Regions from separate parts of the Mesorhizobium sp. P2_F5 genome, predicted to be linked through region 3. Evidence: riboswitches for the same ligand, from Rfam matches in the RefSeq annotation. Region 3 holds a riboswitch; each other region holds the start of a gene.
The links. A riboswitch is a leader RNA that binds a small molecule or an ion and turns the genes downstream of it on or off. The one in region 3 is predicted to bind thiamine pyrophosphate.
Positions count from the first base shown of each region.

Region 1: another riboswitch for thiamine pyrophosphate. It lies ahead of AC1DYO_RS26805 (YkoF family thiamine/hydroxymethylpyrimidine-binding protein); the one in region 3 lies ahead of thiB (thiamine ABC transporter substrate binding subunit).
Region 2: another riboswitch for thiamine pyrophosphate. It lies ahead of thiC (phosphomethylpyrimidine synthase ThiC); the one in region 3 lies ahead of thiB (thiamine ABC transporter substrate binding subunit).

Region 1 is NZ_JBFUEY010000024.1:49,362-59,957, forward strand. Features, by position in the region: gene AC1DYO_RS26765 (DUF6456 domain-containing protein) at 1-445, opposite strand, end outside; gene AC1DYO_RS26770 (GcrA cell cycle regulator) at 729-1,406, opposite strand; gene AC1DYO_RS26775 (hypothetical protein) at 1,489-1,860, opposite strand; gene AC1DYO_RS26780 (LexA family transcriptional regulator) at 1,940-2,602, shown strand; gene AC1DYO_RS26785 (tetratricopeptide repeat protein) at 2,738-3,685, shown strand; gene AC1DYO_RS26790 (ABC transporter substrate-binding protein) at 3,733-4,737, opposite strand; gene AC1DYO_RS26795 (ABC transporter ATP-binding protein) at 4,734-5,516, opposite strand; gene AC1DYO_RS26800 (ABC transporter permease) at 5,513-6,349, opposite strand; gene AC1DYO_RS26805 (YkoF family thiamine/hydroxymethylpyrimidine-binding protein) at 6,611-7,219, opposite strand; TPP riboswitch at 7,210-7,322, opposite strand; gene AC1DYO_RS26810 (hypothetical protein) at 7,516-7,881, shown strand; gene AC1DYO_RS26815 (DUF2934 domain-containing protein) at 8,018-8,257, opposite strand; gene AC1DYO_RS26820 (hypothetical protein) at 8,342-8,557, opposite strand; gene AC1DYO_RS26825 (DUF1236 domain-containing protein) at 8,647-8,976, opposite strand; gene AC1DYO_RS26830 (DUF982 domain-containing protein) at 9,188-9,490, shown strand; gene AC1DYO_RS26835 (hypothetical protein) at 9,506-9,802, opposite strand; gene AC1DYO_RS26840 (hypothetical protein) at 9,990-10,262, shown strand; gene AC1DYO_RS26845 (hypothetical protein) at 10,334-10,561, shown strand.
Region 2 is NZ_JBFUEY010000025.1:30,975-41,570, reverse strand. Features, by position in the region: gene AC1DYO_RS27125 (thiazole synthase) at 1-473, opposite strand, end outside; gene thiS (sulfur carrier protein ThiS) at 477-674, opposite strand; gene thiO (glycine oxidase ThiO) at 643-1,644, opposite strand; gene thiC (phosphomethylpyrimidine synthase ThiC) at 1,641-3,476, opposite strand; TPP riboswitch at 3,580-3,696, opposite strand; partial or broken gene panD (aspartate 1-decarboxylase) at 3,805-4,250, opposite strand; gene AC1DYO_RS27100 (beta-ketoacyl-ACP synthase III) at 4,316-5,299, opposite strand; gene AC1DYO_RS27095 (adenosylmethionine--8-amino-7-oxononanoate transaminase) at 5,296-6,561, opposite strand; gene bioD (dethiobiotin synthase) at 6,561-7,196, opposite strand; gene AC1DYO_RS27085 (8-amino-7-oxononanoate synthase) at 7,193-8,332, opposite strand; gene bioB (biotin synthase BioB) at 8,329-9,270, opposite strand; gene nadC (carboxylating nicotinate-nucleotide diphosphorylase) at 9,427-10,281, opposite strand; gene AC1DYO_RS27070 (L-aspartate oxidase) at 10,281-10,596, opposite strand, start outside.
Region 3 is NZ_JBFUEY010000010.1:49,323-59,918, reverse strand. Features, by position in the region: gene AC1DYO_RS16410 (caspase family protein) at 19-2,427, shown strand; gene AC1DYO_RS16405 (M48 family metalloprotease) at 2,461-3,867, opposite strand; gene thiQ (thiamine ABC transporter ATP-binding protein) at 4,204-4,965, opposite strand; gene thiP (thiamine/thiamine pyrophosphate ABC transporter permease) at 4,962-6,557, opposite strand; gene thiB (thiamine ABC transporter substrate binding subunit) at 6,796-7,803, opposite strand; TPP riboswitch at 7,847-7,961, opposite strand; gene AC1DYO_RS16385 (thiamine diphosphokinase) at 8,190-8,849, shown strand; gene AC1DYO_RS16380 (ABC-F family ATP-binding cassette domain-containing protein) at 8,851-10,596, shown strand, end outside.

The sequences.
Region 1 (10,596 bases), on a different contig from region 3:
CGGCAAGTTCCCAGTGGGCCAATGCGGCACTGGCGCCGGTATAGGCGCGGCCGGCGTTGATCACGCGGTCGGGAATGCCGCCACCGATCCGGCTGGCATCGACGCGCTCCTCCCACAGCATCGGCCGCAGCCCGTCGCGCGAGGCGCGCTCGAAATCATCGCGAAACCGCTGGCCGGCCTCGCGCTGCTGGCGGGTCAGCGAGGTGATGCCGACCAGCGGATCGACATTGCGCACCCGCACGACGCCACCGGTGGCGGTGTAGCCGCCATTGGAGACCTCATAGACGCGACGCGCTTCTTGCGTGCCAGCGCTCAGCCGCTTGCGGCCGAAGCGATCATCCTTCAGCGCGAAATCATGGCCGATCTCGCGGCGGATGCGCACCTGCTCGGCCTCGTCCTTGGGCAGCTTTGGTGGTTTGGCTTTCTGTGCGGTTTTCTTGCTCATCGGATGATCCTTGTGGGGTGAATTGTTGAGCTGGAAAGGCCGGCTTTCCTTCGCGCCCCCCTCTGCCCTGCCGGGCATCTCCCCCACGAGGGGGGAGATCGGATGTCGCGCCGGCTTTCGCCAATCTCGAATGCTGCAGGACTGAGCGCTGCGGCGAGGCTGCCAATCTCCCCCCGTGTGGGGGAGATGTCCGGCAGGACAGAGGGGGCGCTGTCCCGTCGACCTATCGCTACTCATCGCCAGTCTACCGGCACCGATGCGTTGCGCCTCGGTGCACTAGTGCTTACACCGTCTCCACCACAGGCCGGTGGAAGCGCGCCTGGTGATAGGCGCAGTAGCTCTTCAGCGCCCTTGTGCGCAGGCCGCAGCACAGCATCTCCAGCCCCGGCCGGCTGCCGGGAGCATCTTTCTCCGGGTCTTCTTCCAGCGTCAGGTCGAGCGGCGCGCGGCAGCGGTTGAACAGGCAGTCGATGAAGCGCATGGCGGCGACATGCGGCTGGCGTCCGATGGCGGCGGGGCGCGGCGCCGGCAGCTTGAAGCGGTAGATTTCGCCATCCACCACAAGCCGCCCCTCACCCAGGATCGAACGCGCCGGCGGGGTCGGCGGCATAGACTTGGCCGGTGGCTGACGGGTCGGTTTGGTGACCGGTCTGACGGGCTGCTTCGAAACTTCGGCCTGCCTTGCGGGCTTGCTCAGCTGATTCTTCCCGGCCGTATTCTCGTTGGCCGCAGTCTTCCCTGTGGCATTCTTCCTGGGTCTCCCGCCGGACCTGCCACCCTTGGGATTGGCAAAGCCGATGGTCTTCAGGGCGCTGTTGCGGTGGACGATGCCGATGATGGCGTTGCGCGAGACCGGGCTGCCGCGCAGCGCCGTAAAGCGGACGGCGATCCTGGTGGCCGACAGGCCATCCCTGAGCCAGACGGCGATCTCCTGCAATTCGGTGTCGGTATAGGCAGTCATGTCGGATCCATTGATTGCGCGCAAAGGCAAGCGGCCCGGTACGAAGGCCGCACAAAGGTTCAAAGCGTCTGGTTCGCTGTGGTCAGGCGGTGCTGGCGGCCGGCAGGGAGTCGGCGGCGAGGCGCCGCAACGCGGCTTCGGCCGCCGCTTTGGTGAGGCCGGACACCGCCCTGCCCGTCAGCCGGTCGAACAGGATGACGGTGCCGTCTTCCGTGCGGATGCAGGAGATGCCCTGCCCGACGGCAGCAGCCCCCGGCGCGCCGCTGGTGCCATCGGGCAAAAAGGTGGCCGGAGCCGGGAGAGGAACGGCTCCGGCCGTTCCGATCGACAGGGGGAGGTCGACCGGATCCGGGGCAAAAGCCCCGGCTTGCGTCCGGACCGGGGAGGAGGACAGCCCGGACGATTGGAGAAAGCTGACGATGCCTGCGGAAACGCTTGCGGTTTGTTCGATCATGCGCTAAGCGTACGATATGTACGAAACGTACGCAAGCAAAATCGTACGTATTGGACGATAATTTCAGGCAATTTGTACGATGCAGGAACCGAGGCACAGATTGCAGCAGGCACGGGCGGAGGCGGGTTATGCCTCGCCGAGCGATGCCGCGCGGGCATTGCGCGATATCAACAAGAACACGCTGATCAGCCACGAGAACGGCAACCGGCCGCTGTCGCGCAAGGCAGCCGAGAAATATGGCCGCCTGTTCGGCGTCGATCCCGGCTGGCTGCTGTTCAATGGCGAGGGCGGCAGCCTTGCGGGCGGCCATTTCGGCTTCGACGAAACGGGCCGGCAGATCCCGATGCCGTCGCTGGCCACGGTCGACGTGCCTATCGTGTCGTGGATCAGCGCCGGCGAACTCGGCAGCCAGGACATGGTGGCCAATCTCAGCGATTATCCGACCATCCCCACCACCGATCTCGAGCAGGGCCAGTGGATCGCGTTGCGCGTCGACGGCCCGTCGATGAACAAGATCTCGCCGCCGGATTCGATCATCTTCGTCAACCTCAGGGACAAGCGGCTGGTGACCAATGGCTGCTACGTCATTTCGGACGAAAGCGGCCAGGCCACCTACAAGCGCTATCGCCCCAACGAGAACCCGCCCTTCCAGCCGGCCTCCTACATGGACATCCCGCCGCCGGCGCTGGAAGGCGCCATCACCATCATCGGGCGGGTGAAGCGCTCGATGATCGATATGTGAGGGGCGGGCTCAGGACTTGGGTTGCTGCATTCATCGTAGCGATTGCTCTTCCTTGACGCGACAATTTCTGCTTGCATGACGAGCGGCTGCCAGCCATTGGCAGAGGCTCAATGGTTTTCGGGGGAGAACCGGCAAATGACAGGCGCGGAAGGCGCGGCCGAGAGCCGGTTGATCCGGCTGGTTCGAAAATGGCGGACACCGTTGCTGCTGTTGCTGGCGGGTCTCGTTGTCGTGGATGTCCGGGGCATCTTTGCCCTGGCAGCCGGCTTCACCTATGCGGCCTGCATTGGCAATCCGGCCGACCCAGCCCGGCGGATCGAAGCCTGCACCCACATCATCGAGGACAAGGCCGGGCGCTCCGACCAACGGGCGATGGCTTACTTCAAGCGCGCCTACGCCTGGGCGGCAAAAGGCGACTACGCCAGCGCCATCGCCGATAACGAGCGTGCGATAGACATCAATCCGAGATTTGCCGTTGCCTACTACAATGGCGGCGTTTTCTGGTCGAACACGGGTGACAATGACCGGGCTATCGCCGACTTCAACCAGGCGATCAGCTTCGGTTTTGGCGGCGCCAACGTCTACCAGAACCGAGGCGCCGCCTGGTCGTCCAAGGGCAATTACGAGCGCGCCATCGCTGATTACACCCAGGCGATCAGCATTGATCCAGAACAGGCCGATACCTATTACGCCCGCGGCGCGGCCTGGGGGCAAAGCGGCGATTACGATCGCGCCGTCGCCGACTACACGCAGGCAATCAGCTTCGATCCGACAGGTGCCTATGGCTATTATGGCCGGGGCCTTGCCTGGTTCAACAAGGGCGACGACGACCGCGCTATCGCCGATTACGCCAAGGCGGTAAACCTCGATCCCAAGCTGGCCGATGCCTACTATGCACTGGGTCTCGCCTGGGCGCACAAGGGCGACCACGACCAGGCCATCATCGACTATGATCAGGCGGCAGGCATCAATCCGGCCTATGCCGATGTCTATGGCGCCCGAGCTCGCTCCTGGGAGGCAAAAGGCAACCCCATCCGCGCCGAGGCCGATCGCAAGAAAGCGCTCAGCCTCGGGGCGAAGTGAGGCTGAGCTCTCAGGCATCTCACCTTTGGCGGCAGGGAGATTGCTCCCTACCCCAGATACGCATTGCTGAAATAGCCCGCGAAATCTGGCCGTTCCTTCAGCGCCTTGCCATCAGCGTCAAGCAGGATGCCGGCACTGAAGAGGTAGCCGCCCATCGCCTCGATCTTGCCCTTGTCGATAGTGCCGATGGCGCCGGCCTCGCTTCTGAGGAAGTGCCCATCGACCAGCATCTTCAGCGAGGCGTGGATCAGCGCCGGGTCGGTCAGCGCATCCTTGTTGGAAGCGATCAACAGGTCGCCAGCCTCCCGCGGATGATCGACGGCGAACTGATAGCCGCGCCGCGTCGCCTCGACGAAGGCCGATGCCGCTTTCGGGTTTGCCTGGAGATAGGTATCGCTGGAGGCGATGACAGTGGTGTGCTCGTCGGGCACACCATAATCGGCATAGCGGAAGTTGCGCTGCCTGATACCCTTCAGTTCGGCATCGACGCCTTCCCAGGTCGAGACCTCTAGCGTGAAGTCGACCGATCCGTTGGCCAGCGCCTCATAGGCCGAGGTGCCGAGCGTCACGGTCTCGAAACTGCCCTTGCCGCCATCGTGGCGGATGATGGTCGAAATCAGCGTGTTTTCCCAGGCGCTGCCGAAGCCGCCATAGGTCAGACCGTCGAGATTTTTGGGGCTCTTGATCTCGCTGCGATCCGCGTTGAAGACCAGCCGGCCGGTCTCCTGCTGCACCACGGCGTAGACCGCCTTGAGATCGGCGCCGGCGGCGCGCTGGGTGAACAGGCCGACGCCGGCAATGCCGAAATTGGCGATGCGGTTGGCAACCAGCGTGCCGGCTCCGGTATCGCCATAGGGCAGGATTTCGACGTCGAGGCCGGCCTCGTCGTAAAAACCTTTTTCGCGGGCAACGAACAGGCCGATGTGGTTGGTGTTGACCGTCCAGTCGAGCGCGACGGTGATTTTTTGCACAGCCGCATGAGCGCGCGAGGCAAGCGGCAGTCCGGCAGCCAGCGTCAGCAGCAAGGCTTGCCGGCGGGTGAATTCAGTCATGATGATCTCCTTTGAGCGGTCTGCGGGAACGACGCTCGGTCGGCACCGGGATTGAGCAGCGTGTCGAGGATTTCGGCTTCGAGTGCGGCGGCTTGGCGCGCGGCATCGCTGCCTGTGGTACGCGGTCGCGGCAGCGGCACGGCGATCTCGCCGATGATGCGGCCCGGCCGCGCCGACATCAGATAGATGCGGTCGGAGAGATAGACGGCTTCGCGCACATCATGGGTGATCAGCAACGCCGTCCAGCGATGACGCCGCCACATGCCTTCCAGCCAGCGCTGCATGGCCGCGCGTGTCAGCGCATCCAGCGCGCCAAAGGGCTCGTCGAGCAGCAGCATGTCGCGCTGCTGCACCACGGTGCGCAGAAGCGCGGCGCGCTGGCGCATGCCGCCGGAGAGTTCCGCCGGCCAGGCTCGCTCGAAACCGGCAAGGCCGAACTCGGCGAACAGCGGCGCGACTCGCTCCCGGGCGGCCCGTCGCGACACGCCCTGGACTTCCAGCCCCAGCGTTACATTGTCGATGACGCGCCGCCACGGCATCAATGCGTCGCGCTGTGGCATGAAGGCGAAAGGGCTGCCATCCAAGGGCGCGCCGTCGAAGCGCATGTCTCCCCCGCCTTTCAGCGCGCCGGTGAGCAGCTGGAACAGCGTCGACTTGCCGGCGCCGGAGGGGCCGAGGATGGAGACGAACTCGCCGGCCGCGACGTGAAGCGAAATGCCGGCGAGCACCTCGAGCGCGCCGAAGCTTTTGCTGATGTCCCGGAGCTCGAGCCGTTTCATTGGCGGCTCTCTCCCGAACGCTTTCGGTCGTCGCTATCGCTCCCCGCATTTTCCCAAGGCATGGCGAGACGCTGGACGAGCACGGCAATGCCGAACAAGATGAGCGTGAGCGCGGCGCTGACGGCGACCGCGGCGAGCACCAAATCGGGGCGAAAATTGTTCTTGGCGTTGAGCATGTAGATGCCCAGCCCTTTCGCCGCTCCGGCATATTCGGCGAAGATCGCGCCGACGACGGCGTAAGTGATGGAGATGCGCAGCCCGGCGAAGAAATAGGGCAGCGCCGAGGGCAGCCGCGCCAGCCAGAAAATGCGCCAGCGCCCCGCCCCCATGGCGGCGAGCATCTGCGAAATCTCCGTGCTCGTGGCGGCAAAACCCTCGACCAGCGCCACCATCATCGGGAAGAAGGTGACGAGCGCCACAAGCAGGATTTTTGGCATCAACCCGAAGCCGAACCACAGCACGATGAGCGGCGCGATCGCCACCAGCGGCAAGGTCTGGCTGACGATCAGCAGCGGAAAGAGCGCGCGGCGCAGCGGGGCCAGAAAATCGACCAGCGCCGAAAGCACGAAGGCAGCGACCAACGAGCAGGCAAAGCCGGCTGATGTGGCGCGGATGGTGGGAAGCGTGTTTTCGGCAAGGGCGGCGCGATTCTCCCAGGCCTGCAGCAGCACGCGGGACGGCGCCGGCAGCATGGTGGGGGCGACGCCGCCATAGCGGGCGTAGACCTCCCAGGCTGCAAGGATCAGGGCGAAGGCGATGGCGGCGGGTGCTGTCTTGGCGATAGCGGCGGCTGATCTCCCCCCTCGAGGGGGAGATGTCGCCGAAGGCGACAGAGGGGGTCGCCGACCGTAGAGCGCCCACGCCCTGCCGACGCGAAAAGGACGTCGGCGCTCCACGCGCTGGGACCCCCTCTGGCCTGCCGGCCATCTCCCCCTCAAAGGGGGAGATTCACCGGCATCGCCGTCGTCGCCAATCGCCAATGGCTCCTCTCCTCTCTGTGCTGAGAAGTCAGAGGCAGAGGCATCTCCGCCACGCGATGGGTTGGGCAAAACAGCCACGGCAATATCCTCGACGAACGACGCTTGAGCCGCGGCTCAGACGGCGCTCGGGCTGTTCGCCGAAATGGTGACGTCGAGGGTGACGTGGCCGGCGCCCGGGCCGAAGCGGCAGAAGGCTTCGTTAAGCGTGGCAAACACCGCGCCGGCATCGCCGCGTAATTTGGTGCAGAAGTTTTTCGAGCGCTCGAAGACACCGGACTGCTTCAGGAAATCGATGCAGCCATAGATCTCGTCCATGTGGTCGCCGGTGCCCATGACATAGAGCGAGAATTGCGCCGCCACCGGCTGGTCTGTCGATGGCGTCGCCTGCACGGCGCGGATCGCAGCGAGCTTGCGCTCGTCCAAGGGAATGGTGGGGCCGCCGGTCTCGTCGGAGCGGCAGATCGGATCGTCGGGCTCGCCCGGACAGCCACGCGAAACCGCAGCCGAAAGCACGCAGTGCTTGCCGCTTTTGGCCGCCGCCACAAACAGGTCGCGCATGGCCGGGAACAGCACCTCGGGCGGCCCGACCAGAAGCGTCGAGATGTCGTCGGTCTCGATCCGCAACCGGTCGCGCCAGGGATCGAGCGCGCCGAGCGCGCCAAGGATGACGCCGACGAAATCGTCGGTCATGGGATAAAGGGAAATCTGTGCGCCGGAAAACATCGCCCGCCTCGCTCCGCTGGTATTATCCAGATCAGCTTTAGGGTCCGAAGGCTTGCCGCCCTCATCTCAGCCCCGACCATACGGAGCACCCCTGTGGATGAGCGGGTTAAAGCACTGTTCGAGCGATTGGGGAAGCGTATTTTTTCGGCTGTCATCGCGAAGTGTGTTGGGCCAAGTTTCTTGCCTTGAGGAAAAGTCGCATCATTCGGGAGCTGAATTCGTTCAAATTGTACGCGATGCGCTTGACTGGATTTCGTACATAACGTACGATAGTTGCTTTCAACAAGGGGTTTTCCGTGAGCACAGCGAACCATGCCGCCTTCGCCGACCTCTCCCGCCCGCTGCTGTCACCCCCACTGTTATCGCTCTTGTCGCTCGACCAGCGCGAACGCGTTGCCGGAGCATGGCGAATGGCCAGCCAGGACATCGCCGACGACATTCGTTTCATCCGCCAGTATCTGAAGGTGATTGCCGAGAAGGATGAAAGGCTGTCGACCGGCACGCTCGTTCATAGCCGCGCCTATGTCGAGGCCTGCGCCGGCTGGCTGCCGCAAACGGTGGCGCGCTATCTGCGGCACCTGCGCCAGATCACCGAATGCGAACTGGCCATGACAGAAGCTGGCATCCGCTTTGCGCTGTCGAGTTATGCCTGGGAGGCATGAGACGCTGTTTCGCCTTGTCGCCAAACAAAACAAATTGCGCTGCCCATTGCAGCCGCAATTCGTCAGGTTGAGAGGCTCGGGCGCGCCTGAACGGCGGGCGCCAAGGATGACCCCCCGGGCGAATTCAGCCCTTGCGCTATTTTGACTTGGCCTTGCCGGACTTTGCCGTGGCGGGCTTCGCGGCCTTTGGCTTGGCGTCTGCCTTGGCGGGCTTCGCAACAGCCTTCTTCGCCGCCTTCTTCGGCTTGGCGGCTGCGCCGTCGACCTCGGCCGCGGCCTGATCCCAATGCTCCTGATGCGCACCTTCGGGGCGGCCTGCCTGTTCCCAGATCTCGTGTGCGCGCTGGCGAATGCGGTCCTGTCTGTCGTCCGTCACTTAAGCCTCCGTGGTTGGGTCCGATCGGTTGGTCCAGATTCCACGAAAACATTAGCCGAAAATTCAGCCGGCGTCTTGAATGACTCAGCGCCGATCGGAAACGACCGCTACGCCAAGCAGTGCTGCTTTCTTGGTAATCAGCCCGGCAAGGTCAGCGTCCGAACGATCGGTGCCGGTGCGCTCGCGCAGGACCGCGATTGCTTCCTGCATCGACAACAGCGCCGTACTGCGCTCGGCCAGCAACTTGTCGCAACACGCCGCAACATTGGCGGAGCTCGGGGTTTCGACATGCGGCAACATGGCAATGCTCCTTTCCCGGTTCGACCCTGCCATTCTTGTTCGCAAGAACGGCAGGGCCAGATTATCGACGATGGTTCTATTCGTCGGAACTACTCGACGACCTCGACGATCCTGCGCGTGCTGGGGTCGACCAACACGGTATGATTGTCGACGACGGCGTATCTGTACTGAACATCGGGCACCTCTTGCAGTTCGACCGTGTCCGGCAAGGCGGAGCCGACATTCAACTCGACACCGAGGAGGTTGATCGAGGCAAGCGGGTGCTTATGCACATATTCGCGTACGACGGTGCGCTGTTCGGGGGTGACGATCACCTGCCGTTGTGCCGGCTGCGTGACAATGACTTCGTCGGCAGCGGCAACACCGAGACCGGCGATCATGGCAAGCCCGGCGACGGCGGGAATAAGGACGGTTTTCATCTTCGTCTCCTGTCGTTGTTGGTGAGCTCCGCCTTGTTCCCGCACGAGGCGAAAACAGCACAGATCGAGCTGGCGGGCTCCTGGAGGCAAACGCCGCCGGTACGGTCTTGTTCCGCAAGCGGAGACTAAATTGATCGGCTTGCCGGCCATGTCAGCTGGAACCGCATCGGCATGATTCGCATTGAAGACGATCCCTCAGGAGACCTTCAATATGAACGATATGCGGCTCCAAGTTCCGGTGGCGATTGCGGTCGGCGCCGGCTTCAAACGCGACATCGCGACGTTGGCCGAGATGCAGAATTCTCTCAAGGAATGGCCGCAGGCCGGACGCGGCAAGATTTATGACACGGCACTGAGGGCCTGCGAAATGGCCAGGGCTGGACACCTGACCAAGGACCAGGCGCGGCGGGCCTTCACCGCCTTTGCCGAGGCGGCAGGCATTGCCTGGACCGGCATCGATCCGGTGACGGCGCTTCGCCTGGCCAAAACTGGCCGGCCCCGGCCCACACTGTAGAGACCTCAAACGAGATCATTGCTTCGGCGGCTGCACAGGCACCTCGCCGGGCTTGATCACCGGCGTTTTGCCTTGATCCGGCGGCGGCTGCGTCATGCCCTGGTCACCGCTGGGCGGCGGCTGCAGCACGCCGCCGCAAGAACCAAGATCGGCGCTCGAATTGCCATTGCCGTCATTGGCGGGAGGCTGCTGTTGGCCATCCTGGGGCTGCGCCTGGCAAGGCACGGGAGGAGCGCCCTCGCCGCTGTCTTGCGCGGCCGCGGGGCCGGCAAGCGCCAGCAGCGCGCACGGCAAGAAAACAAAGATCTTCATTGTCCGGTCTCCGTCTGGAATCGTCTTCCTGTTGGCAAATGCAGGCTGGCGGCAATTGGTTCCCCCAAGCGGTCCCCAAGTGGCTCCCAAGCGAAGTGGACCGGTTTTCGGGAACCTGCTTGCCGGCGGCGAGTTCCACATTCTCGATGCAAGCATCGGCCCCAAGCACCGACCCAAGGAGGCAATCATGGATCCCCGCAGAAAACCAAGCGACGAAGTGGAAGCGCCGACGCCGCGGCAGCAGGACTGGGATGCGCTGCGCGGCGCAAGAATTCTGCCCGACGGGGCGGACGAAGAAAGCCTGCCGGATATCACCGGTGTCGAGAAGGAAGGCGAGCTGCCCGAGGAAGACGACGGCAACTCCTACCGGGACAGTGACGACGCCCTGCCCGACGATGCCGAGGAAGCCGCCATCGGCCGCGATCCGGCGAGACGCGGCGGCCCTTTCGACGAGATGTAGGCTCGAAGCAGTCTGCGCCGGACTTTCGAAGCGTTTTACCGGAACTCTTCGTCTGTTCGCTGGTTAGGAAATTGTCCAACCCAGAGGAGACCGGTCATGGATCACAGATCGGCTCTGTCGATCATCTGCATGGCAGTCAGGTCGTCATCGACGTCGGCGGCTTTCTTGGCATCGGCGCCAAGCCGGTGGCGGTCACCACCAGCCAGCTTGACTTCATGCGCGACGAGGATGGCGACGTCCACGCCGTCACCAGTTGGACCAAGGACCAGCTCAAGGCGATGCCGGAGCATCGGGACTGATACTTTTCGAAGGGCCCGGCTGCAGCCGGGCGCCC
Region 2 (10,596 bases), on a different contig from region 3:
GAACCGATCGGTGCGCACCACGGCATCAAGACCTTGCAGCCCACCTCCAGCAACCGCTCGGCGACGACAAGGTCATCGGTGGTATAGGGGAATACATCAAAACCGTCCTCGCACAGGATGCGGGCGGCTTCGACAAGGCCGAACACGTCTGGTTGCAGCGTGTCGTGGTTGCCGATCACTTCGAGCTTGATCCAGTTCGTACCGAAGACCTCACGCGCCATTTTCGCGGTCGTGACCGCTTCCCTGGCGGAGTGACAGCCGGCAGTGTTGGGCAGGATTCTGACACCCAGCGACCGGATCAACGACCAGAATTTTTCGCCGGCCCTGCCGCCTGCCATCTCACGGCGCAACGAGACCGTCACCACCGACGTGCCCGACGCCTTGACCGCCTCGGCAAGGATGGTCGGCGAACGATATTGAGCGGTGCCGAGAAGCAGACGCGACGGAAGCTCGGTTCCATAAAGCTCGAACATGGTCTAGCCTCCCTGCATGGGTGAGAGGATTTCGATCCGGTCGCCGTCGCTCAACTGGAATTCCGCCCGGTTGGCTTTGTGCACGAGGTCGCTGTTGACGGCAGTGGCGAGCCAATCGCCCTCATAGTCGAGCGCGGCAAGCAGCTCCGCCAGCGTGGTGGCGGCAACCTCATGCGCTTCGCCGTTGACCATCAGTTTCATGAGCAGGTTCCTTGGGTCCGTCTTGATTGAAAACCAGGTCGACAGCCTGGCGCGCCATGGCGGGGGCGAGGAGAAAACCGTGGCGATAGAGCCCATTGATCGCGACGGTGTCTCCGCTCGTTTCGACGCGGGGCAGGTTGTCGGGAAAGGCCGGACGAACGCCGACACCGGTTTCAACGATCTCGGCCTCGCCAAAGGCCGGATGGAGGGCATAGGCGGCACCCAGCAGCTCCATCATGGAACGCGCCGTGACCGGCCCGCCGGACTGGCTCTCAATCATCGTCGCGCCGATCATGAACTGCGTGTCGGCACGCGGCACCGCATAAAGCGGAAAGCGCGGATGCAGCAGCCTGACCGGGCGCGACAGCGAGACATCAGGCGTGCGCAGGATCAGCATCTCGCCGCGAACGCCGCGCAGCCTGTCATCGGCTGCTGCCAATCCCGTGCAGTCGATCTGACGATCGAAACCGGAAACATGCCCGGCGTCGGCGCCAAAGTGGAATTCGACACCCATGGCGGCGAGCTTGCCTTGAAGTGCCGCCATCGCCTGGCGCGGGTCGAGATGAGCCTCATCGGGAAACAGCAATCCGCGCCGGAAGCGGCCGGCGAGGCCGGGCTCCAGGATCGCAATTTCGTCTTCATCGACACGCCGATGCCCCGACGTGCGACTGGCGAACCGGTCAAGCTCACCGGCATCACGCGGCATGGCCACGACCAGTGTTCCGGCCCGTGTCACCTGACCCGGCAGCACCGCATCCCACCAGTCGGCAGCGTCACGTCCGAGATCCAGCACCGGCTGCTCGGCGCTTTCACGCTCGCACCATGGCGCCAGCATGCCGCCGGCGAACCACGATGCATTGCCGCCAACACCATGCCGGATCTCGGCGACTGTGACCGTCGCGCCGCGGGCGGTGAGTTCGAAGGCCGCGGTGAGGCCGGCGACGCCGGCCCCTTTGACCAACACCCTCATGATGGTTTCGGCGCCTCTGGCATGAGTGCTACGCCGGTCTCGTCAGCCGGCATGTAGAGATCGCCACCCTCACGGTATTTCGCCGCCATCGCCGCCATGCCCTCCTTCTGTGCTTCGGCGCGAATGTCGTGGGAGATGCGCATGGAGCAGAATTTCGGTCCGCACATCGAGCAGAAATGTGCCACCTTGTGCGCCTCCTTGGGCAAGGTCTGGTCGTGGAAAGAGCGCGCCGTTTCGGGATCGAGCGACAGGTTGAACTGGTCCTCCCAGCGGAACTCGAAGCGCGCGCGGGAAAGGGCATCATCCCTGACTTTCGCTGCCGGATGGCCCTTCGCCAGGTCGGCGGCATGGGCGGCGATCTTGTAGGTGATCACGCCAATCTTGACGTCGTTGCGATCGGGAAGGCCGAGATGCTCCTTGGGCGTGACGTAGCAGAGCATGGCGGTGCCGAACCAGCCGATCATGGCGGCGCCGATGCCTGAGGTGATGTGGTCATAGCCCGGCGCGATGTCGGTCGTCAGCGGTCCAAGCGTATAGAAGGGCGCCTCGCCGCAGACAGCGAGCTGCTTGTCCATGTTCTCCTTGATCTTGTGCATCGGCACGTGGCCAGGCCCCTCGATCATCACCTGGCAATCCCTCGCCCAGGCGATCTGCGTCAACTCGCCGAGCGTTTCCAGTTCGGCGAATTGCGCCGCGTCGTTGGCATCGGCGATCGAGCCGGGACGAAGGCCGTCGCCGAGCGAGAAGGACACGTCATAGGCGCGGCAGATGTCACAGATCTCCGCGAAATGCTCGTAGAGGAAGCTTTCCCGGTGATGGTGCAGGCACCATTTGGCCATGATCGAGCCGCCGCGCGAAACGATACCCGTGACCCGGCCAACGGTCAGCGGGATGTAGTGCAGCCGCACGCCGGCGTGGATGGTGAAATAGTCCACGCCCTGTTCGGCCTGCTCGATCAGCGTGTCGCGGTAGACCTCCCAGGTCAGGTCCTCGGCAATGCCGTTGACCTTTTCGAGCGCCTGATAGAGCGGCACCGTGCCGATCGGCACCGGTGAATTGCGCACGATCCATTCGCGGATGTTGTGGATGTTGCGGCCAGTCGACAGGTCCATCACCGTGTCGGCGCCCCAGCGGATCGCCCAGACCATCTTTTCGACCTCTTCGGCCATCGACGAGGTGACGGCGGAGTTGCCGATGTTGGCGTTGATCTTGACCAGAAAATTGCGGCCAATGATCATCGGCTCGCTCTCGGGATGATTGATGTTGGCTGGAATGATCGCTCGTCCGCGTGCCACCTCGTCGCGCACGAATTCCGGCGTGACGAAATCGGGAATGGCCGCGCCGAAGCTTTCGCCGTCGCGCGGCAGCTTGCCGCGCAGGACCTCGCGGCCGAGGTTTTCGCGGATTGCGACGAACTCCATCTCGGGCGTGATGATGCCGGCGCGCGCATAGGCGAGCTGTGTCACCGCCTTGCCGGCCTTGGCTCTGAGCGGCCGGTTGCGAATGGGAAATTCCGGCGTCAGGCGCTCGCCTACCGCGAATCCATTGTCTTCCGGCCGGACATGGCGGCCGTCATAGGCTTCGACATCGCCCCGCGCCTTGATCCATTCATGGCGAAGCCGGGCGAGGCCTTTTTCGATGCTGGTTTCGACAGTCTGGTCTGTATAGGGACCTGACGGATCGTAGACGATGACAGGCGGTTCGCCCGCCGTAGGATGGACGGAGATTTCGCGCATCGGCACCTTGATGTGCGGATGGAGGACGCCAGGCTTGTGGATTTTCCGTGAGGCAGGCAGCGGTCCCGTTGAGACGGCTGGGGTGAGGGCATTCATCGTGAGGCTCCTTTGCTCATGCATTGGAGACCCAGTTCTGTGCCGGAAGGATGAAAAGACGCTTCTGTCGACCTGCCGAAACAGGACCTCGGGCGTAAACTCCCGCAAAGCGCTTGCACCGTCCCTACGCCAGTATGAACTGGATCAGGTTCAACGGGTCACTGCGCCGCGATAGCCAGCAGTATCTCAGCCCCTTGCCGGGACTCCCCTGGTGAATGTTTTCGAATTGACCGAGCCGACACTGCTTTGTCAAGCGCATTTCCACCTGCGGCGGTGATCGGCGACTAACGAACCCCCGCGCAAAGCACGGGCAAATATCGAGAGGAAGTCACGCGCCGGAGACCAGCGCAGGAATGGCCAAAGCCTCATTCGCCTCGTCAAGGATCGAGAAGCTGTAACGCCCATGTGCGTCAAGATCGACGGAGTAGCTCAGGCGATCGAGCATGTGATTGTCCTGGTCGAAGGTGATGATCCGCGGCTTCAACGAGGTGATTCGTCCAGGTAGATGGAGTTGCAGACAATGATCTGGTCGTCTGGCTGGCAGGCGCGGGCCGCCGCCCCGTTGAGAATGCAGCATCGGGAGCCGCGTTCGCCCAGAATGACATAGGTCGAAATCCGCGCACCGGAATTCTTGTTCCATATCTCCACGACTTCCATCGGCAGGATCCCGGCTGCCTCGCAGTGGTCAGGGTCGAGTGTTATCGAGCCGTGGTAGTCGAGGTTCGCTTCGGTGACGTGGATGCCGTGCAGCTTACCGGCGACTATTTTTCGCATTGGTCTTGTTTCCCATCATCATGGATGACTTGTCCCGCCATCCTCTGGGCGGCCGGGTCGCCCCGCTAAATTCCAACGACGAGGGCGCCGCCGCTGAGACCCGCGCCCGCGGCCGTCAGCAGGATTTTCTCGTCCGGCCGAAACGGCTGCGTGCGATGGGCGAGCGACAGCGAGAGCGGAATCGTCGCAGCAGAAGAATTGCCGTATTCGACGATCGTCTTGACGATCGCTTCATCCGCAATGCCGAGGTTTCGCCCGACCGCATCGAACATGCGGGCATTGGCCTGGTGCGGCACGAACCGGTCGATGTCTTGCGGCCGCATGTGGGCGGCAGTGAGCGCGTCCTGAGAACAGGCAGTCATCATCTCCACGGCCTTGGCGAACACTTCGCGGCCATCGGTGATCGTCATCCGGGTCTGCTCGAGGTCGAGGCCGTCATGGAACGGATTGTTGCTTCCTCCCGCGGGTATCTGGATCAGGCCGTAGCGTGAGCCGTCGGAATCCACCGAAGCGCCGAGAATGCCTCGATCGGCATCATCGCAAGGACCGATCACCACCGCGCCGGCGGCATCGGCAAACAACACAGCGCTTGCGCGCTCGGCCGGGTTGATGCGGCGGCTGAGGATGTTGGCGGCAATCACAAGGGCTGCCTTGCCATGCAGGCGGGTGAAACCGTCGGCGAACATCAGCGCATAGATGAAGCCAGCACAGGCGCCGGTCAGGTCGATCGCGCCGGCGCGGCAGAGCCCGAGCCGATGCGCTACCAGGGGTGCGCTCGGCGGCAGGAGGTGATCGGGTGTCGAGGTGGCGAGCAACAACAGGCCGATGTCTCTCCGGTCAATGGCGGCGCTCGCCAGCGCCATGTCGCCCGCTTGCGTGGCGAGGCCCGACAGCGTGTCTTCGTCGGTTGCCCAGAAGCGCGAACGAATTCCGGTGCGCCGCTCGATCCAGCCGGGTTCGAGGCCGAGACGGTTTTCGATTTCCGGGTTCTCGACCTTGCGCGACGGCGCATGATGGCCAAACCCGAGAATGCGCGACGATCTGCTCATGGCCTCGAGCCGAAGCGGTCGCCGGCCTCCTCGATGGCGTCATAGAGCCCGTCCAGTTCCTCGCCGGTGATGCAATAGGGTGGCAGAAGATAGAGGACATTGCCAAGCGGACGCACGAGCAGGCCGCGCTCGAGGAAAAAAGCGCGTAATTTCGGCCCGATCTCGGCCAGATAACCGGCCGAGCCGGTGCGCAGATCGAGGGCCGCGATCGTGCCGGTCGTCCTGCTGTCGGTGAAGTTGGCATTGTCACGAAAGCGCCGAAGCCCGGCGGCCTGCATCGCACTCAACGCCGCGACCCGCTCGGCCACAGGCTCGTCGCGCCAGATCTCGACATTGGCGAGTGCTGCCGCGCAGGCAATCGGATTGGCGGTGTAGGAACTCGAGTGGAAGAATGTCTTCTTCCGGTCCACCGAATAATGAGCCTGAAAGATCGCATCCGTGGCAAGCGTTGCGGCCAGCGGGATTACGCCGCCAGTCAGGCCTTTCGAGGTGCACAGGATGTCCGGAGAGATCGATGCCTGCTCGCAGGCGAACATGGTCCCGGTGCGTCCCCAGCCCGTCATAACCTCATCGGCGATCAGCAGCGTGCCGGAGGCCTCAGTGATCTTCTTCAATTCAGCCAGAACCCAGGCCGGATACATCAGCATGCCGCCGGCGCCAAGCACGAGTGGTTCGACGATCAGCGCGGCGACGCGCCGGTCGCGGCTGACGGCCTCGAAACGATCCAGCGTTTCCTGTTCGTGCCCGGCGGCCGGGAAGGGGATGGTGTCGACCTCGAACAGCAAAGGCTCGTAGGCAGCGTTGAACACGCCGCGGGCGCCGACACTCATCGTCCCGATCGTGTCACCATGATAGCTGTGCTCCATGACGACGATGCGCGAGCGCGGTGCGCCGATGTTGCCGAAATAGCCGAGCGCCATCTTCAGCGCGACCTCGACCGAGGTCGAGCCGCTGTCGGAATAGAACACCCAGTCGAGTCCGGGCGGAGCGAGGCCGACAAGTGCGCTGGCCAGGCGTTCGGCCGGCTCATGGGTGAAGCCGGCGAAGATGATCTGGTCGAGGCTCGCCGCGGTCGTCTCGATAGCCTTCATGATTCGGGGATGGCGGTGCCCGTGCGTGACGACCCACCAGGAAGAAATGGCATCCAGGATGCGCCTGCCGTCGGCCTTGTGGAGATAGGCGCCTTCCGTCCGGACGATTTCAGGAATGGTAGGTTCAAGCGCGTGCTGGGTGAAGGGGTGCCAAACCTGGGACTGCGGCATCATTCGCCTCCCGCGACCGCTGTGAGGTCGAAGCCGGCAACCATCGCTTCCCGCAGCGTTTCACTCGTCAGCGGATCGATGTGCGGCAGCCTGCCAAGCTGTGGCACGCTGCTGAATTCCACAATTGTTCGCTGCGTATCGGCCACTTCATCGCCGATGAAGGCAATGCCGATGAGCGGGATAGAGCGGGCCCTGAGCGCCTCGATCGACAGCAGGGTGTGGTTGATCGTGCCGAGCTTGGTACGGGCGCATAGAATGACCGGCACCCGCCACTGAGCGAATATGTCGATGAACTTGGTGCGCCGGTTGAGCGGCACCATCAGTCCCCCGGCACCTTCGATGACGATCGGACCCGGCAAGTTCGGAAGCGAGAGCTCTGCGACGTCTATCGCAACGCCGTCGAGTTCGGCTGAACGATGTGGCGACAGTGGCTCCTTCAGCCGATACACTTCGGGCAGCACGCGCCCCGGCGGCAGGCCTGCGAGCCGTTCCACGACCTCGCTGTCGGTTTCGCCGTCGAGGCCCGATTGCACCGGCTTCCAGTAGAAGCCGTCGAGCAAACCGGCGAGCCCGGCCGAAAACACTGTCTTGCCAATGCCGGTGTCTGTTCCGGTGACGACGATGCGTTTGGTCATGCCGATCCCAGCACCTCGGCAAGTGCCTCGACCATCGCCGAAATGTCGGCTTCGCCGACGTTCAGCGTCAGCGAAATGCGCAGGCGCGATGTGCCCTCGGGAACGGTCGGCGGACGAATGCCGCGAATGTCGAAACCGCGTGCCTGCAGCGCCGCCGCCACCGCCATGGTGCGTCCGACATCGCCGATGACAAAGGGCTGGATCTGCGAGCCGCTGGGTGCCACGCCGCAGCGCTCGGCCAGTTGGCGGCCCGCGAAGGCAACGCGCTCCTGCAACTGGACACGGCGTTGGGGCTCATCGGACAGCATGGCAATCGCCTCTCGAGCCGCGACCGCCATTAGCGGCGATGGCGCGGTGGCGTAGATGAATGGCCGGCAACGGTTGACGAGATAGTCACACAACGTCCGCGGTCCGGTGACGAGTGCGCCGGACGCGCCGAGCGCCTTGCCGCAAGTATGGAGCGCAATGATGTTGTTGCGGCCCTCGAACGCGGCGGCCAGCCCGCGGCCGTCCGGTCCCCAGACACCGGTGGCATGCGCCTCATCGACGACGATGAATGCCTCGTGCCGATCGGCGAGCGCGATCAGGCTCTCCATCGGCGCACGGTCGCCATCCATGCTGTAGAGGCTTTCGATTCCGATCCAGGCGCGCCCCATGCCGCCTTCGGCACGCCAGCGGGTGATCGCATCCTCGACAGCATCGACGTCGTTGTGCGCGGCGAGCTTGAACTCGGCGCGGCCAGCGCGGGCCCCCTCATGCATGCTGGCATGGGCGAGTTCGTCGAGAACCAGAAGGTCGCCCTTCTGCGGCAAAGCGGTCAGGAGAGCGAAGTTGGCGATGTAACCGCTACCGAAGAACAGCGCGCGTTCGGCTCCGAAGAACACCGCAGCATCCGCCTCCAGGGCCTCGTGTTCCGGGGCATTGCCGCGCAACAGCCGCGATCCGGTGGCGCCGACCGGCGTGCCCCGCGCGATCGCCGCCGCAACCGCATCGCCAAGCCGTTTGGAAGCGGCAAGTCCGAGATAGTCGTTCGAGGAGAAGTCGAGACCGGCGCGCGGCGACAGCGTCCGCAGCCGGTCCTTGCGCGCCAGTCCCTGCAAGGTCGCGTCATAGCGGGCAAGCGGTGCCCCGTTCATTGCGCCTCGAGTTCCATAGGCTCGATGCCGAGGCGCCGGAACAGCAGAATATCCTTGTCTTCGCCAGGATTGTCCGCCGTCAGCAGCGTGTCGCCGACGAAGATCGAATTGGCGCCGGCAAAGAAGCACAGTGCCTGCATCTCGTCGGTCATGGCGGTGCGGCCGGCGGAAAGACGGACATGCGATTTCGGCATCATGATGCGCGCCAGCGCGATCACGCGTACGAATTCGATCGGCTCGATCGGCTTGGCTTCGGCAAGCGGGGTGCCGGCGATCGGGATCAGCATGTTGATCGGAACGCTTTGCGGATGCTCCGGCAGATTGGCCAGCGTCACCAGCATGTCGATCCGGTCTACCGGTTCTTCGCCCATGCCGACAATGCCGCCGCTGCAGACCTTTATGCCGGCCTGGCGAACCTGCTCGAGCGTATCGAGCCGATCGGCAAAGCTGCGCGTGCTGATGATCTCGCTGTAGTAGCGTTCCGACGTATCGATGTTGTGGTTGTAGTAGTCGAGACCCGCCTGTTTCAGACGAGCGGTCTGCTCAAGATCGAGCATGCCAAGGGTCATGCAGGTCTCCATGCCGAGCGCCTTGACGCCTTCGACCATGGCCACGACCGCATCCATGTCGCGCGCCTTGGGGTTTCGCCAGGCTGCGCCCATGCAATAGCGGGTGGCGCCGGCGTCGCGCGCCTTGGTCGCCTCTGTGATGACGCGCTTGACCTCCATCAGCTTCGACGCCTTCAGGCCGGTTTCGTGGTGCGCCGACTGGCTGCAATAGCCGCAATCCTCGGGGCAGCCGCCCGTCTTGATGCTGAGAAGCCGGCTGAGCTGGACCTTGTTGGGATCGAAATTCTGGCGGTGAACGGTTTGCGCCTGAAACAGCAGGTCGTTGAAAGGCGCGTCGTGGAGCGCCTGGGCTTCTTCCAGCGTCCACATCCGATGGTGGTCGAAGGATTGAGCTTCAGGCAGGGTCTTTTCCGAAATTGCTGCGCGCATTTCCATCCTGTTCCTTGCGTTGTGCGACACGGGCGCCTTTGAAAGGGCGGACACGGTCGAGAGAAGCTGGGTAGGCTAGATGGTCAGCCTCGAGGGTCAAGTCTGACGGTAGTCGAGGCCGATATCGAGGATCGGCGCGCTGTGAGTCAACCAGCCGATGGAAATCAGATCGATGCCGGTTGCGGCAACGGCTGGCGCAATCGCGGCGGTGATCCTGCCAGACGCTTCGGTGATTGACCGTCCCGCAACCAATGCCACAGCCTCGCGCAACTCATCGATCGACATGTTGTCGAGCAGGACGGCGTCGGGGGTGAGGCCCATGGCCTCTTCCAACTGGACCAGCGTATCGACCTCGACTTCGATCTTGACGAGATGGCCGACGCTGCGTCGCGCACGCTCGATTGCCGGGCGAATTCCGCCGGCGATGGCGATGTGGTTGTCCTTGATCAGGATCGCGTCGTCGAGACCGAAACGGTGATTGGAACCGCCACCGGCGCGCACGGCATATTTTTCGACAGCTCGCAAACCGGGCGTCGTCTTGCGCGTACAGACGATCTTTGCGCCGTGGTCGCGAACCGCCGCAACGACCGATGCCGTCGCCGTGGTGATGCCGCTCAGATGACAGAGAAAATTGAGCGCTGTCCGTTCCGCCGTGAGTATAGCGCGGGCCGGGCCGCTGACAGTTGCGATGACCTCTCCGGGCGCCACTTCGCTGCCGTCCGTACGATGCACCTTGATGTCAACGTTCTGGTCGATGAGCCTGAAGGCAAGCGTCGCCAGATCGATCCCGGCGACTGTTCCGGCTTGGCGCGCACTCAGCACGGTTGTCGTATGATGATCCTTTGGCACGATGGCATCGGTGGTCAAGTCGCCAGCCCTGCCGAGATCTTCGAGCAGAGCTGCCCGCACCAGAGGCTCGAGCATGATTGCGGGAAGCGGTGAGAGGTTCATCATGCGACGCTTTCCAGCGCTGGCGAGGATGCAAGTTCCCGCGCCGCAGCAATGGCCGCATCGAGCGTGATTTCGGAACGGCGAGCCACGGTTGCATGATGCGGAAAGTCGGTCCGGAAATGAGCGCCGCGGCTCTCCCGGCGCAGCAAGGCGGCAATGGTGATCATCAACCCGACGGCGGCGGGATCGGACGCCGCATCGTGGCGTTCTGCGAGCGGCAACAAGGCGCTTGCGGCGGCTTTCAAGGCTTCGCCATCCCGCACGACGCCGAGCGCGCGCGACAAAAGAGAGCGCACTGGTATCGGATCGGGCGAA
Region 3 (10,596 bases):
TTAGCCGAGGGGTGTCTTTTGGGGTTTCAGATCATAGCGGATGAGGATTTTGCCATGTCGCGATTCTGCGTGTTTCTTGCAGCTTTGATCCTTGTGACCCTGACGACTTTCGAGGCTAGCGCCGATCGAAGGGTTGCTCTTGTGATCGGCAATTCCGAATACCGGGAACTTCCGGCGCTCAAGAACCCGGACAAGGATGCCGGAGACATCGCAAGCACGTTCCGGACGGCCGGCTTCGACGTTTTCGTTGCCAAGGATTTGACCAGGCTTCAGTTCGAGGAGCGTTTCCGCACCTATCTCGCGGCGGCCGACGGTGCTGATCTCGCGGTGGTCTATTATTCGGGCCACGGCTTCCAGATCGGCGGCGAGAACTTTCTCATCCCGGTCGACGCCACGCTTAAGGACGCGGCCGACGTGGAAGTTCAGGCAATCAAGCTCGATGACATGTTGCTGCAGTTGCGATCGAAATCGAAAATCCAGGTGATTATCCTCGACGCCTGCCGCAACAATCCTTTTCCGCGCAAGAACTATTGGCTTCGCGACCAGCTGATCGTCGCCAGCGGTAGCGGATTGGCGCAGGTGAAGGGTTCTGAGAACGCGCTGATCGCCTTTGCCACCGAGCCGGGAGCCGTTGCCTATGACGGGAGCGGCAATCTCAGCCCATTTTCCTCCGCCTTCTCCCGTCGTGCGTTGGCGGCGAACCAGGAGATAAGGGCCGTCATGTCCGCCGTGCGCCGCGATGTGGTCAAGGCTACCGATGGCAAGCAGGTTCCATGGGAAAATTCCTCGCTTCTCGACGATGTCTTTCTGATGCCCCGCGCCAACCGCCCGGCGCTGCCGCCGGTGCTGGAGAAAATCGTGCCGTCCGGCATCGGGCCAGTCGCTCTGGATCTGCCGGCGCCGGTTGACGTCGACGGTGGCGCAGTCAGTGTCAGCATCGAAAGCCTGCCGGCACTCGGACGGCTGACGCTTGATGGCAAGCCCTTGGCCATGGGCGAAAGGATCGATGGTAAGGACCTGTCGCGTCTGCGCATGGACGCCCCCGAATTGGCGGGTGGGCAGGAACAGGTGGATACGCTGGCCTACACCACCCACAACGAGTGGGGTGGCGAATCCCAGGGCGTTCTGCTGTTGCGGATCAGGAACGGCGCGGGCGCCGAGGGCAAGCAGCTCGTGGCCTCACTCGCGGCCGAGCAGAAGCAGGCGGTGGTTGAGCGCGGCATTCGTATCGCCGACGCCGCCGAGGCGATCGAGAACCGCGACATCGAAATTCCCGTCGGCATCGGCCCGGTTCCGCTCAAGCTGGATTTCCCGGCCAAGGACCCGTCGATCAGCTTGAAGCTCGCAAGCTATCCGGCAACGGGGACGCTGTCCCTGCCGGACCGCATCCTGTCGCCTCAATCGAGCCTGATGGCCGACGATGTCGACAAATTGCGCTACGAGGCGCAGATCGGCTCCGCGACGCCCGTCGAGATCGGCTTTCAGATCCGTGCCGACAACGCATCGAAGCAGGCGACGCTGAAGCTGTCGCCAAGCGTCGATCCCTGCGATCGGGCGGCGGGCGAACCTCTCGACCTGCAAGGCGTTGTCCCAGGCCGACTAGCGAACGAGATTGGCGACGACGCGGTTGAGCTCTGCCAGGCCTCAGTGAAGGCCTATCCAGAGATTGCCCACTTCCGTTACCAACTCGGACGGGCGTTGCTGGCCTCGGGCAAGGTTGATGAGGCCAGGCAGGCAATCCAGCAGGCCGCCGACAAAGGATATGTCCGCGCGGCATTCGCACTCGGCTCCATCGCCTCGTCCGGAATAGGGACGGCCGCGGATCCTGACCAGGCCAACCGCTTCTATTCAAAGGCATCCGACAAGGGCGACCCCTACGCCATGACCGCGTGGGGACGCACCCTGTTCAATGGGCGCGGCGTCCAGCGCGATGCCGCCAAGGGATTGGACTTGCTGCTCAAATCGGCGGCGATGGGGCATATCGATGCCATGAACGATCTCGCATCGATCTTCATGGAAGGTCGCAATGGTGTTCCAGCTGATCCGGACCGCGCGCTCGCCTTCTTCAGAGCCGGGATCGAGCGGCAACAGATGTATTCCCTGGGTGTTCTCAGCACCCCAAAGCAGGTCGCCTTGGCGGTTCCGGCGTGCAAGGTCCAGCCCCCAAAAATCATCACGAAAATAAAGGTGGTTCATATACCTGCGCCAAGACCGAAGACCCCGAAGGCAGGCAAGCGGACAGCCGCAGCAATCCCGGACAACCCCGTGCAGAAGCAAAACGGCAGGGCCGCATGGGCCGGCAACAACGGTAATGGTTCCGAGCGCGGTTCTGCAAACCCTGGTGGTGGTGAGGAGACCGATAGCAGCACCAGCGAAGGCACCGATGGCGACAGCGGCACCGATACCAACACTGACAGCCATCTCTGAGGGTGGGCAGACCTATCGAACCGGACTGCGCTGCTACTTGTCCGTAACGATCTTGACCTTGTCGCCGGCCGAAACCGAGGCGCCCGGCGACATCGCGTTGAGCACCCTGAACAGATCGAGCTTGCGGTCGACGCCGACCATCTGCGCCGACAGCGAGCCCATGGTCTGGCCCGCCTGAACGGTGACCACGCGGATGTGCAGCGGCTTCAGCGCCGCCTTTTCGGCAGGGCTCAGGATGCGGAACGAACCGCTGACCGAGCGCGCCACCGGGTCGAGCGTTGTGCTGGCTGAGGGGGCCGCCGTCAACAGCCGGTAGACCTGGCCGCCGGCGCGGATCACCGCAATGTCGAACTGCCAGCCATCGGCGCCGGCATGCGCGGTCGCCGCCTCGTTGCCGTTGATCGTCTCCTGGCGCACGCTGGTCTCGTCGAGACCGGCCACCCAGCCGCTTCTGATATAGTCTGTCAGCGCGCGGTTCTTGTCGATCGACACGCCGTCGAACCGTACCGCCATGTCGCCGGGGCCAGTCGCCGTCACCGCCGCCGCCGTATTGTCGATGATGAAACCGTCCGGCACGGTGAACGATACGCCGAGCCCCGGATGCAGGAAGGTCTGGCCGCGCACATAGCCTTCTTCCGGAGTGTCGCCGTAAAGCAGGCCGTCAATGCCGGCCAGGAAGGAATCGCGGTCGCGCGTGCCGACGCCCGGCGCGCCGAACTGGCGGGCATGGCGCTGCGCCAGATCGATGCGCTGCGGCGTGTTGGGGTGTGTGGCCAGGAAGTCGAGGCTGGCATCGGTGGCGCCTGATATCGAGCGGAAATCGGTATAGGCCGACATCGATTGCAGGAAGCGGCCGGCGGCATAGGGATCGTAGCCGGCTTCGCCGATCGACTTGATGCCAATGGCGTCGGCCTCCAGCTCCTGGTTGCGCGAGAACTGCGCCAGCCTGAGCTTGCCGCGGATCAATGCCGCCTTGGCGGTCGGGCTGTCGCCAAGCACATCGGAAACCACCTTGGTCGCCAGGCCTTCCTCAGCCTCGAGCTGCTGGCGCTGCAGGCCGTGGTTAGCGGTGACGTGGCCCATCTCATGCGCGATGACGGCCGCGAGTTCGGCCGAATCATTGGCCAGAGCCAGCAGGCCGCGGGTGACGTAGAGATAGCCGCCCGGCAGGGCAAAAGCGTTGACGTTGGGCGAATTGAGGATGGTGATGCGATAGGTCTGGGTCGGATTGGCCGACACTACGGTCAGGCTGCCGACGACCTTGGCCACCATGCGCTCAAGCTTAGGATCGGAATATTCACCGCCATAAGTGGCCAGGATGCGCGGATGCTGCGCCTTTGCCAGTTCGGCGAGCTTGCTGTTGGCGGCGACATTGTCGACCGTGATCGGTCTGTCGGAAGGCTGGAAGCCGGATTCCTGTACCTCGGGCGGCGTGAACATCTGGCAACTGGCCAGCGCCACGGCAAGGCCGGCCAGCGCGAGGAAGCGCACCAGCGGTCTGCGTCTCAAAGTGTCAGTGCCGGTCGACAGCACGGCGTCCCTTCAGCTCTCGGCGCAGGACCTGGACCCAGGGGTCCGCGCCAGCGAAAAATCGAATTTTTCGGTGGCAATCCTGCCCAAATCAAAAAACCTACAGCGTTTTACGCATCCGGATAGATGCGGCGCTGTAGGGGGCAAATCACGGCTCGTGCCGGACCAGTACTGGGCGGACCTAGCCACATCAGCTGGACCATGGCAAGCAAGCGCCACATCACCTGTAGCCGGTTTGGTCGTAAATTATGTCCGCTTCCGGGCAATATCGCGTGATCCGCCCGAACTTGCGCCGATATAGCGCCGAAACGCTTCAGGGCCAGTGCCAGCGAAAAAATCGGCGGCAAGTCCCGTTGCGGCAACCCCGCCATTGTCCAGAAAAACAATGTCCTCGCCGATGCGTCGCGCGTCTTCCGGCTGATGCGTAACGAACAGCACCGTCATCGCCCGCTCGGCATGGACGCCGGCCACAAGGTCGAGCATGTCGTCGCGCAGCGCGGGTCCGAGCGACGCGAACGGCTCGTCGAGCAACAGCACCGGCCGGTCGCGCACCAGCACGCGGGCAAGCGCCACGCGCTGCCGCTCCCCGCCGGAGAGCTCGCGCGGCAGGCGCTTTTCCTTGCCGGCAAGGCCGACACGGCTCAGTGCCTCGGCGATTGCGGCGCGGTCGGCCTCGGTCAGGCTGAGCGAAGGCGAGCGGCCGAGGCCGACATTCTTCTCGACCGAGAGATGAGCAAACAGATTGTTTTCCTGGAACACCATCGAGACTGGTCGCGCCGACGGCGCGGAAGCGCCGACATCGGCGCCGCCGATCAGAACGCGGCCGGATTGCGGCGTCTCGAAGCCGGCCACCAGATTGAGCAGGGTCGATTTTCCCGAACCGCTTGCCCCCATGATGGCGGTGATCTTGGACGCCGCGAATTCGACATCGAACAGGAACGGCGCCTCGCCATAGCTGAACGAGACCTTGTCCAGCCGAACGGCCGCGCCTTTGTTGGCGGAATTCACGATCTTTCTCCACGTCCCAACCAGTCCGCGACGACCACCAAGGCGAGGCAGACCGCCCCGAGCAGCAAAGCCAGTCCGGCGGCGTCGGCTGTGCGGTAGCTGCCCATGCGCGCCAGCAGGAGATAAGGCAATGTCTGCACCGAATCGCTGCCGAACAGCGCGATGACGCCGAGATCGCCGAGCGACAACGCCATGGCGAAGGCAAAGCCGGTGGCCAGCGGCCGCCGAAGCGACGGCCAGTCGACCAGCCGCAGCCGGTTCCAGCCGGAAATGCCGAGCTGTGCGCACAGCTTTTCGTGGCGTTCGCTCGCTGCATCATAGGCCGGACGCATCGCGCGGATGGCAAAAGGCATCGCCATTACCGCATTGACGGTGACGACCATGACCGGCGCGATGGCAAAGACATCGCTGACCGTGCGCAGCAAGAGGAACCAGCCGGTGCCGATGACGATGGGCGGCACGACGAGGACAAAACCGGCGCCGTTGTCGGTGGCATGTTCGAGCAGCGAGCGGCCGCCACGGCGGCGCAGGGCCAGCGCCCGGCGCGCCATGATCAGCGACAGCGACAGCGCCACCGAAAGCAGCGCCGCCAGCAGCCCGAGACCGGCGCTGGTCAGCGTCGCCTGGCGCACAGCACTTTCACTGGCGAGCCGGCTGAGATCGGCGCCAAGGCCGGATGCGACGGTTGCCGCCATAGGCCCAGCGACGAACAGCAAGGCGAGCACGATCAGGATGGCATTGAACGCCGTTTCAGTTGTTCCGGCGGAGAGATAGCGGCGCGGCGCCACTGGCAGGTTGGCGTCGCCGGTCACGTTGGCGCCCAGCCGCGTCAGCGCCAGCACGACGGCAAAGGTCAGCGCGATCTGCAGCACAGTCAGTGTGACTGCCCTTGCCGGATCGAAGTCGAAACGCAGCGCCTGGTAGATGGCTACCTCGAGCGTCGTCGCGGCCGGCCCGCCGCCGAGGATGAGGACGATGGTGAAGGAGGTGATGCAGAGCATGAAGACAAGTCCGGCGACGCCCGGCAGGGATGCGCGCAGCACCGGCCATTCGATCAGCCGGAAGGCTGCTCTCGCCCCCATGCCGAGCTGGCTTGCCAGCCGCCATTGATCGGCAGGCACCGTCCCCAGCGCCTCCAGGAACAGCCGCGTGGCCAGCGGCAGATTGAAGAAGACATGGGCGACGAGGATGCCCGAAAGCCCATAGATATCGGGCCAGCTTTGGCCGGCGATCGCGGCGAAATAGCCGGCGCGGCCATAGAGCGCCAGTATGCCCAGCGCCGCGACAATGGCCGGCAGTGCCAGCGGCACGGTGAACAGCTGCAGGATGAAGCCACGACCGAAGAAGCGCGGATGCCGTGACAAAGCGCGGGCGACGAGCAGCGCCGGCACGACGGAAAGCAGCGTCGAGAGCGCCGCCTGCCAAAGCGTGAAGCGGACGACGCGCAGAAGATAGAGATCGAAGGCGGACGCGGCGCCTGAGAGGTCGTGCGCGCCTTCGCGGATGAGGCCGGCGAAAGCGCCGCCAACCAGCAGCGCGATTGCCGCAAGCGCGATGATGCCGGCGGTGATGCGGGGATCAGAGCGTTGCACGCCGGACCGCCCAAGGGATCTCTAGCGGGCGTCGCGTTCCTTCGCGCCCCCCTCTGTCCTGCCGGACATCTCCCCCACGAGGGGGGAGATCAGCCATCTCCGCGTCCCACTCATTCCTGCAACCTTGGCGATTGGCGAAATCGCCGATGACAGCCAATCTCCCCCCTCGTGGGGGAGATGTCCGGCAGGACAGAGGGGGGCGCCGTAGAGCGATCATCTTCGATCAGCCTACCACAGGCTACTTGCTCATCACCGTCAGCCACTCATCCACCCATGCCTTGCGGTTGGCCGCGACTTCTTCGGGGCTGAACAGCAAGGTCTTCGCCGGCTTGACCAATTTGTCGAAGGCCGGGTTGAGCGGCTTGCCGGTCTTCCCCGCCGGGAACATCCAGTTGGTCTCGGGAATGACGTCCTGGAACTTCGGTCCGGTCATGAAGGCCAAAAACTTTGCCGCCAGCGGGTTTTTCGCACCCGTGGTGGTGATGCCGGTGACCTCGATCTGCAGATACTCGCCTTCCTCGAAGGACGCCGCCTGATAGCGCTCAGTGTTCTCGGCCACCATGTGGTAGGCCGGCGACGTCGTGTAGGACAGCACCATGGGCGCTTCGCCTTTGGTGAACAGGCCGTAGGCCTCGCTCCAGCCCGGCGTCACCGTCAGCACCTTCGGCTTCAACTTGGCCCAGGCTTCCGGCGCCTTGTCGCCATAGACCGACTTGACCCAGAGGAGCAGGCCGAGGCCAGGCGTCGACGTCCGCGGATCCTGGATGACGATCTTGTCGGCGGCGTCGCCCTCGACCAATTCCTTCAGGCTCTTCGGCGGGTTCTTCAGCTTTTCGGTGTCATAGACGACAGCGAAATAACCATAGTCGTAGGGGACGAAAGTATCATCGCTCCAACCGCCCGGCACACTGTTTTCAGCCACCGCGCCATGCGGGACAAACAGGCCGGTGGCTTTGGCTTCGGCGGTCAGGTTGGTGTCGAGGCCAAGCACGATATCGGCCTTGGTCGAGGCACCTTCGAGCTTGACGCGGTTGAGCAGCGCGACGCCATCGGCGACCGAGACGAAGTCGACGCTGCAGCCGCATTCGGCTTCGAATTCCTTCTTCACAGCAGGGCCTGGCCCCCAGTCGGCGGTGAAGCTCTCGTAGGTATAGATGGTGAGTTTGTCCTGCGCGGACGCAGGGCTTGCCAAAAGCGAAACAGCAAGACCCAGGGCTGGGACAAGACGGGACAAAAACATGCGCATCGGCGCCTCCTTCATTCGTGTTGAAAGGAATTGAGGCGCCGGTCTGTCCGAAGCGTCTAATCCCTCCGCCGGTACAAACCGGATCAGGTTCAGCGGGTTGGCGAGACTGCCTCTCAGCCGGTCCGCGAAGATCGCGTCCGGCACCCCGTTAGAGCGTTTCGACACATAGGCCCGGCCAAGGTGCCACGCAAGCGGAACTTTGCCAGAGCATGATCCCGAAAAGTGGGAACCGGTTTTCTCGGACAAACGGGAACCGTTTTGTCCGGAGATCATGCTCCAGCAAAGAGCTAGATCAGGATGAAGATTCAACCAAACGTCATCCTGATCTAGCAGCAGCGCGGCTCGGCCTTCCGTTTCGCCGGCGGGGCTGGTAAGGGCCACCGGATATGACCACATTCACCATCCTGCTTGGCGGCGATCTCGTCCGCACGCCGCGGCTCGACCGCCAGGTCGAAGGCACGCGCGTCATCGCCGCCGACGCCGGCATCGGCCATGCCCGCCTGCTTGGCCTGATGCCGGAGCTATGGGTGGGCGACTTCGATTCCGTGCCGGCGGACCTTCCCGCCGATCTCGCCGCAGTGCCGCGCCAGGTATTTCCGCCCGAAAAAGACAAGACTGATGGCGAACTGGCGATCGCAGCGGCGTTGGAGCGTGGCGCCACCAGCCTGGTGCTGGCCGGCGCTTTCGGCGGCAAGCGCGCCGACCATGCGTATCTGCACCTGGCGCTCAGCCTGAGGCTGGCCGAGGCCGGCACAAAAGTGCTGTTGACCAGCGGCGCGCAGGAGGGCGTTCCCCTTTTGCCCGGCAAGGCCAGCTTCGACTATGCCGATGGCACGCTGTTTTCGGTGCTCGGCTTCTCCGATCTTTCGGGCCTCACCGTGGCCGGCGCCAAATGGCCGCTCGACCATGTCGAGGTTGCCTTCGGCTCGTCGCTGACCATCTCCAACGAGGTCAAGTCACAGAAGACCGGGGGCCGGCTCGAAATCGCGCTCGGTCATGGCCGCGCGCTGCTGCTCGCTCATCCCTATCCCTTGCCTGAAAGCTGACATGGCCCCGCCTCTTCTCAACCTCGACGGGATAAAACTGACCTTCGGCGGTACACCACTGCTCGACGGCGCCGAACTCACGGCATCCGCCGGCGACAAGATCGCACTGGTCGGCCGCAACGGCTCCGGCAAGTCGACGCTGCTCAAGATCGCCGCCGGGCTGATCGAGCCGCAGGACGGCGAAGTGTTCCGCCAGCCTTCGGCGACGGTGCGTTATCTCCCGCAAATGCCCGACATGGACGGCTTTGCCAATGTGCGTGCCTATGTCGAGGCGGGACTCGGGCCGGGCGACGATCCCTACCGTGCCACATATCTGATGGAGCATCTCGGCCTCGCTGGCACGGAGAACCCCAACGACCTCTCCGGCGGCGAGGCGCGCCGTGCCGCTCTCGCCCGTGTCATGGCGCCCGAGCCCGACATATTGCTGCTTGATGAGCCGACGAACCATCTCGATCTGTCTGTCATCGAATGGCTGGAAGAGGAGCTTGTCCGCACCTCGTCGGCGCTGATCGTCATCTCGCACGACCGTCGCTTCCTCGAACGCGTCTCGCGCGCCACCGTCTGGCTCGACCGCGGCCAGACCCGCCGTTTGGACAAGGGTTTTGGCCATTTCGAGGAATGGCGCGACCTGGTGCTGGAAGAGGAAGAGCGCGAGCAGCACAAGCTCGGACGGCAGATCGTGCGCGAGGAGCACTGGCTGCGCTATGGCGTGACCGCGCGGCGCAAGCGCAACATGCGCCGGCTTGGCGAATTGCAGACCATGCGTCAGCGTTTTCGCGGCCATCGCGGCGCCGAAGGCTCGGCCACCATGGTGGCCAGCGACGCCGCCGAATCCGGCAAGCTGGTGATCGAGGCCAAGAACATCGAAAAGAGCTTTGACGACCTTACCGTGGTCAAAGGGTTTTCGACCCGCATCCAGCGCGGCGATCGCGTCGGCCTGGTCGGGCCGAACGGCGCCGGCAAGACGACGCTGTTGAAGATGCTGACCGGCGAGATGAAGCCCGACGCCGGTTCGGTGCGGCTCGGCACCAATCTGGAGATCGCCACGCTCGACCAGAAGCGCGAGTCGGTCGACCCGGCCGAGACGCTGGCGCAATATCTCACCGACGGGCGCGGCGAAAACCTCGTCATCAATGGCGAGCAGCGCCATGTCGTCTCTTACATGAAGGATTTCCTGTTCAAGCCGGAACAGGCGCGCACGCCGGTGCGCGAGCTGTCCGGCGGCGAACGGGCGCGGCTGCTTTTGGCGCGCGTTCTGGCACGGCCGGCGAACCTTCTGGTGCTTGATGAGCCGACCAACGATCTCGACATGGAGACGCTGGAACTGTTGCAGGAACTGGTCGCCGGCTTTGCCGGCACCGTCATCCTGGTAAGCCACGACCGCGACTTCCTTGACCGCACCGTAACCAGCATCATCGCGCCGGACGGTGGCGGCCGCTGGATCGAATATGCCGGCGGCTATTCCGACATGCTGGCGCAGCGCGGCGGCACCCGGCTCGACGACCGCAGGGCGCGGCCGAAGGCCGAGAATGGTGAGACGCCGACAGCCGGCAAGAGCGAACCGGCAGCGCCAAAGGGACCGGCGAAGAAACTGTCGTTCAAGCAGAAATTCGCACTGGAATCGTTGCCCAAGAAGATCGAAGCCGTGACGGCCTCGATTTCACGGCTGGAGAACAACATCGCCGATCCTGCTTATTACGAGCGCGACCCGGCCTCGTTCCAGAAGACCATCGCCGCCCTCGACAAG